2 regions of the Priestia veravalensis genome follow, and region 2 is predicted to be linked to the other one. Evidence: a T-box and tRNA genes for the amino acid it is inferred to sense, from the RefSeq annotation. Region 2 holds a T-box; the other holds one or more tRNA genes.
What was found. The T-box of region 2 lies ahead of serS (serine--tRNA ligase). A T-box ahead of a tRNA ligase gene usually reads a tRNA of that ligase, here a tRNA-Ser.
Positions count from the first base shown of each region.

Region 1: it encodes a tRNA-Ser, which carries the amino acid that the T-box ahead of serS (serine--tRNA ligase) is inferred to sense. The anticodon was not compared.

Region 1 is NZ_KQ758690.1:930-4,346, forward strand. It holds gene AS180_RS17635 (Na/Pi cotransporter family protein) at 1-1,206, shown strand, start outside; gene AS180_RS17640 (DUF456 domain-containing protein) at 1,335-1,817, shown strand; tRNA gene AS180_RS17645 (tRNA-Asn) at 1,883-1,957, shown strand; tRNA gene AS180_RS17650 (tRNA-Met) at 1,959-2,032, shown strand; tRNA gene AS180_RS17655 (tRNA-Asn) at 2,066-2,140, shown strand; tRNA gene AS180_RS17660 (tRNA-Ile) at 2,142-2,218, shown strand; tRNA gene AS180_RS17665 (tRNA-Ser) at 2,229-2,321, shown strand; gene sodA (superoxide dismutase SodA) at 2,548-3,156, shown strand; gene AS180_RS17675 (MFS transporter) at 3,277-3,417, shown strand, end outside.
Region 2 is NZ_KQ758699.1:8,488-11,904, reverse strand. It holds gene AS180_RS18615 (serine hydrolase) at 1-37, shown strand, start outside; gene pdxS (pyridoxal 5'-phosphate synthase lyase subunit PdxS) at 240-1,127, shown strand; gene pdxT (pyridoxal 5'-phosphate synthase glutaminase subunit PdxT) at 1,149-1,736, shown strand; T-box leader at 1,798-2,015, shown strand; gene serS (serine--tRNA ligase) at 2,070-3,347, shown strand.

The sequences.
Region 1 (3,417 bases), on a different contig from region 2:
CTAATGGGCGATGGCATGAAGCCACTTCGTTCCCTTCAAGCGTTTCAAGACTTAACAGTAAGTATGAGTGATAACCCAATTTTAGGTGTTGTCATCGGTACAGTATTTACGGTTATCGTTCAAAGCTCAAGTGCAACAATTGGTATCTTACAGGAGCTATTTGGCCAAGGAGCAATCGATATTTATGCAGCGTTACCGGTATTGTTTGGTGATAATATTGGTACAACTATTACGGCAATTTTAGCATCCATTGGTGCAAGCGTTGCTGCAAGACGCGCAGCGTTAACTCATGTTGTATTTAATATTGTGGGTACAGTAATTTTCTTAATTATTTTACCGTTATTTACTAAAATTATCATCTATCTGCAAGGGGCACTAAGTTTAAATCCAGAAATGACAATTGCATTTGCGCACGGTGCATTTAATATTTCTAACACAATTATTCAGTTCCCATTAATCGGGTTCTTGGCTTATATCGTAACAAAAGTAATTCCTGGAGACGATGCGCTAGTTGACTTTAAACCGAAACATCTAGATCCAGTTTTTATTGAACAATCACCATCAATTGCGTTAGGACAAGCAAAAGAAGAGCTCGTTCGTATGGGGCAATTCTCAACAATTGGATTAGAAGAAGCAAACAATTATTTGAAAACGAAGCAACATAAGCATTCTGATATGGCTTTACAAATTGAAGATGCCATTAACAATTTAGATAAAAAAATTACTAACTATTTAATTTTACTTTCTTCTTCTTCTATGTCAGCTTCAGAAAGTGAAGAGCATTCAATGCTGTTAGACACGGCTCGTGATATTGAACGTATTGGAGATCATTTTGAAAATATCGTAGAGCTTGTTGATTATCAAATTACTAACAAAGTAAAGGTAACATCTGAAGCTAATAAAGATTTAGCAGAAATGTTTGAACTAACAATTTCAACAGTTAAAGAAGCTGTTGCAGCACTAGAGAACAACGATCGTGAAAAAGCTGTTCACGTAATGCAACAAGAAAATCAAATCGACAGCATGGAGCGTTCACTTCGTAAAAAGCATATTTTACGCTTAAACGAAGGTGCTTGCACAGGCTCAGCTGGTATTGTATTTGTTGACATTATTAGTAACTTAGAGCGTATTGGAGATCACGCAGTTAATATTGCAGAAGCAGTGTTAGGAGAAAATCAAAAGAGTGTGACTCAAAAATCTCAATAAGCTAAAAAGAGCGACTCGTTAACGAGTTGCTCTTTTTTATGGAATATTATTATCAAAAAAGTTGTTACAGTGTATACTGTTTGATAATAATAGTAAATAGAGATTGAGATGAAAGGAAACGTGTTAAGTTGGACTTTTTATATTGGACACTCATTGCAATTTGTTTTGTTGTATCATTTATTGGATTAGTCTATCCTATTATTCCAAGCGTACTGTTTGTAGCACTTGGATTTTTATTGTACGGGTTTTTCTATAGTTTTGAACCATATACTTTCTTGTTTGTGCTTATTCAAGGTCTGCTTGTGGCAGCACTTTTTGCCGCTGATTATTTGGCAAATCTAATTGGTGTTAAAAAGTTCGGTGGAACAAAAGCGGGTATTTGGGGAAGCACCATTGGATTGTTGGTTGGTCCATTCTTAATTCCTGGGCTTGGTATATTAATTGGCCCATTTTTAGGGGCGGTGATTGGTGAGTTAGTTGTACACCGTACGAATTTTCAAAATGCTATAAAGATTGGTTTTGGATCGTTAGTTGGCTTTTTCAGCGGTGCTATTTCAAAAGGAATTATACAGGCGGCAATGATTATTTACTTTCTTATCGTTGTTTTATAATAATTTGTTGACTTTTAATTAAAAACATGTTAAATTTTTAATGTCGCTAATAAATGTTATATCGTTCCACAGTAGCTCAGTGGTAGAGCAATCGGCTGTTAACCGATCGGTCGTAGGTTCGAGTCCTACCTGTGGAGCCATGGCGGTGTAGCTCAGCTGGCTAGAGCGTACGGTTCATACCCGTGAGGTCGGGGGTTCGATCCCCTCCGCCGCTATTCCTTTAAGTGACAAAGCATACATACTATTATTCCACAGTAGCTCAGTGGTAGAGCAATCGGCTGTTAACCGATCGGTCGTAGGTTCGAGTCCTACCTGTGGAGCCAAGGACCCTTAGCTCAGCTGGTTAGAGCAGACGGCTCATAACCGTCCGGTCGCAGGTTCGAGTCCTGCAGGGTCCACCATGAAAAGGTTGGAGGAATACCCAAGTCCGGCTGAAGGGATCGGTCTTGAAAACCGACAGGGGTGTTAAAGCCCGCGGGGGTTCGAATCCCTCTTCCTCCGCCATACATATTGTTGATTAATCTTTCTTTACAATTGTGAAGAAAGATTTTTTATTTTGTTTTCAAATAAAATTTTACGTTTAAATAGGATAGACAGTGGGAAACAGGTAAATATAAGTGATGATTAAATGCTTTTTCATTGAAAGCGTAGGTTAAATTTGCTAATCTAAAAACATGAGGTGAGTTTTCTTTCACCAAATTAGGTATATATTTTAAAGGAGGAATTACCCATGGCTTACGAATTACCACAATTACCTTATGCATATGATGCACTTGAACCACACATCGACAAAGAAACGATGAACATTCACCATACGAAACACCATAACACTTACGTTACAAACTTAAACGCAGCAGTAGAAGGAAAAGCTGATTTAGCTTCTAAAAGTGTTGAAGAGTTAATCTCAAATATGGATGCTGTACCAGAAGATATCCGTACAGCAGTACGTAACAATGGTGGTGGACATGCTAACCACTCATTATTCTGGACAATTCTTTGCCCTAACGGTGGCGGCGAGCCAACAGGCGAGTTAGCAGACGCAATTAGCAGTAAGTTTGGAAGCTTTGACGCATTCAAAGATGCATTCGCTAAAGCAGCAACTACACGCTTCGGTTCTGGCTGGGCTTGGTTAGTTGTAAACAACGGTGAATTAGAAGTAACAAGTACACCAAACCAAGATAGCCCACTAATGGAAGGTAAAACACCAATCCTAGGACTAGACGTTTGGGAGCATGCTTACTACTTAAACTACCAAAACCGTCGTCCAGATTACATTTCAGCATTCTTTAATGTAATTAAATGGGACGAAGTTGCAAAACGCTACGCAGCAGCAAAATAATGAGAGAAAAAACCAGTAAAGCAATTATTGCCTTTACTGGTTTTTTTGTTTTCCAATTCTTTTACATATCTCCTTTTCTTTTTCACACACTAGGGGTAGAAGAGAAAAGGAGTTTTTTATATGCCTTTATTAAAAAAAGTTGTTGGAGATGTAGAAGTTAATAAAGATTTATTGTTATTACTTATCATTGGAGGGCTATATGCTTTAGCCATTTCAATTTCAAATTCATTTGTAAACGTGTATTTATGGAAACAAACAGGA
Region 2 (3,417 bases):
GTCTGATGCAGCCGCTAATATTAAGAATTGGTTTTAATTCATAAACCATTTATAAAAGGAGATACTAAAGCAAGATTTTTGTTGCATTTAGTATCTTCTTTTTTTAGACAAGTTTTTCAAACTACACAATTTTAATAGGATTTTTTCAGAAAATAAGGTAAAATAGACAATAAGTTTTGAATTTTGTATACATAATTTATTGATTATGTGTAATACAACTATACTGGGGGAAGACAAACATGAGTAACATTACAGGTACTGACAGAGTAAAACGCGGAATGGCGGAAATGCAAAAAGGCGGCGTTATTATGGACGTTGTTAATGCTGAACAAGCAAAGATTGCAGAAGCAGCAGGAGCAGTTGCAGTTATGGCATTAGAACGTGTACCAGCAGACATTCGTGCTGCAGGTGGCGTATCTCGCATGGCAGATCCGACAATTGTCGAAGAAGTTATGAATGCTGTTTCAATTCCGGTAATGGCTAAAGCACGTATCGGTCACATTGTAGAAGCGCGTGTTTTAGAAGCAATGGGCGTAGACTATATTGATGAAAGTGAAGTATTAACACCAGCAGATGAAGAATTTCATTTGAATAAAAATACGTTTACAGTACCATTTGTTTGTGGTTGCCGCGATTTAGGCGAAGCTGCACGTCGTATTGCAGAAGGCGCTGCTATGCTTCGTACAAAAGGTGAACCAGGTACAGGGAACATTGTAGAAGCTGTACGTCATATGCGTCAAGTGAACGCACAAGTACGTAAAGTAGTGGGTATGGACGAAGCTGAGTTAATGACGGAAGCAAAGCTACTAGGTGCACCTTATGAGCTATTATTACAAATCAAGCGTGAAGGTCGCCTTCCAGTGGTTAACTTTGCTGCAGGTGGCGTTGCAACACCAGCAGATGCGGCATTAATGATGCAATTAGGAGCAGATGGAGTGTTTGTAGGTTCTGGTATCTTTAAGTCTGATAATCCAGAAAAATTTGCTCGTTCAATCGTAGAAGCAACAACGCATTATGAAGATTATGAGTTAATTGCAAAGCTTTCTAAAGGATTAGGAAATGCAATGAAAGGTATTGAAATCTCAACATTATTACCAGAAAATCGCATGCAAGAGCGTGGCTGGTAACAGTAAGGGAGTTTTAACAGCATGGTGAAGGTTGGAGTTTTAGGACTACAAGGTGCATTTAGAGAGCATGCGCATTCAGTGGAAGCAACAGGGGCTGAAGCGATTATTATTAAAAAAGTAGAACAGCTAGAAGAAGTGGACGGGCTCATTTTACCAGGTGGAGAAAGTACGGCAATGAGACGTCTGATTGATAAATATGACTTTATGGATTCACTGCGCCAATTTGCTAAAAGTGGCAAACCAATCTTTGGGACTTGTGCTGGTCTAATCTTACTAGCAGGCGAAATTGTAGACTATGATGAGCCTCATTTAGGTGTTATGAATATTAAGGTGGCTCGAAATTCTTTTGGTCGCCAACGTGAGAGCTTTGAGGCGAAATTAAATATAAAAGAAGTTGCAGATGATTTTATTGGAGTATTTATTCGTGCGCCTCATATTGTAGAAGTCGGTGAGAACGTGGAAGTCCTATCTATTCATGATGATCGTATCGTAGCTGCAAAACAGGGACAATTTTTAGGGTGTTCGTTTCATCCAGAATTAACGGATGACCATCGTATGACAGAGTATTTTATCGACATGGTGAAAGAGTCTCTGAAAAAACCTGTATAAACCAATTGCAACTTGTATAGACTTGTAGTACATTATGATTATTAATTACAATGTTGAAAAGTATAAAGCGTTGATAGGAAATAGTAGTAAAGAAGTTAAACTTTAGAGAGTCGATGGTTGGTGAAAATCGATGTTTAGCCTTTACGAATCCATCCTGGAGCAAGCTATTGAAATAGTAAGTAGATAGCTTCGGTTCATTCCGTTATCTGACTGAAGAGGAAGGTTTATTTATGAGCCTTCAACTAGGGTGGCAACGCGGGCTAAACTCTCGTCCCTTTTATAGGGATGGGAGTTTTTATTTTGCCCATTTTATACAAATAAGGAGGTAAATAGATGTTAGACGTAAAGGTTTTACGAGCTAATCTTGAAGAAGTAAAAGAAAAATTAAAGTTCCGCGGAGAAGATTTATCAGATCTTGGGCGCTTTGAAGAGTTAGATGTAGAGCGCAGACAGCTATTAGTTCAAACTGAGGAATTAAAGAGTAAGCGTAATGAAGTGTCTCAACAAATTGCTCAATTAAAACGTGAAAAGCAAGATGCAGATAGTATGATTTTAGAAATGCGTCAAGTAGGAGACAAAATTAAAGAGTTAGATGAGCGTCTTCGTACTGTAGAAACAGAATTAGAACAACTATTACTTTCAATCCCTAATATTCCACATGAGAGTGTTCCAGTTGGTGAAACGGAAGATGAAAATGTAGAAATTAGAAAATGGGGAGAGGTTCGTCAATTTAATTTTGAGCCGAAGCCACACTGGGATCTAGGAACAGATTTAAATATTTTAGACTTTGAACGTGCAGCAAAGGTAACGGGAAGCCGTTTCGTGTTTTATAAAGGCCTAGGAGCTCGTTTGGAACGTGCCTTAATCAACTTTATGATGGACTTACACATGGATGAGCATGGATATGAAGAAATTCTTCCTCCATATATGGTTAATCGTACAAGCATGACAGGAACAGGGCAGCTTCCTAAGTTTGAAGAAGATGCTTTTAAAATTAAAGAGGAAGACTATTTCTTAATCCCAACGGCTGAAGTTCCCGTAACTAATCTACACCGTGATGAAATCATTAATGGAGACCAATTACCATTAGCTTATACAGCATACAGCGCATGTTTTAGATCAGAAGCAGGTTCAGCTGGTAGAGATACACGTGGACTAATTCGTCAGCATCAATTTAACAAAGTAGAGCTAGTTCGTTTTGTAAAACCAGAAGATTCTTACGCTGAGCTTGAAAATCTGACAGGACATGCTGAAAAAGTATTACAGTTGTTAGAACTGCCATACCGTGTTTTAAGCATGTGTACTGGAGACTTAGGATTTACAGCAGCTAAAAAGTACGATATTGAAGTGTGGATTCCAAGCTATGAGTCATATCGTGAAATTTCTTCTTGTTCAAACTTTGAAAGTTTCCAAGCGCGAAGAGCTAATATTCGCTTCCGCCGCGAGGCAAAAGGGAAACCAGAATACGTACACACATTAAATGGATCTGGATTAGCGATTGGGCGTACAGTGGCTGCAATTTTAGAGAACTATCAACAGGAAGATGGTTCAGTTGTTATTCCAAAAGTATTACGTCCTTACATGGGGAACAAAGAGGTTATTAACGGTTAAATTGAAATGATTCACAACTTTTTTGTTGTGAATCATTTTTTTTAGAAAACAGCTTGACTCTTGTTTGTAT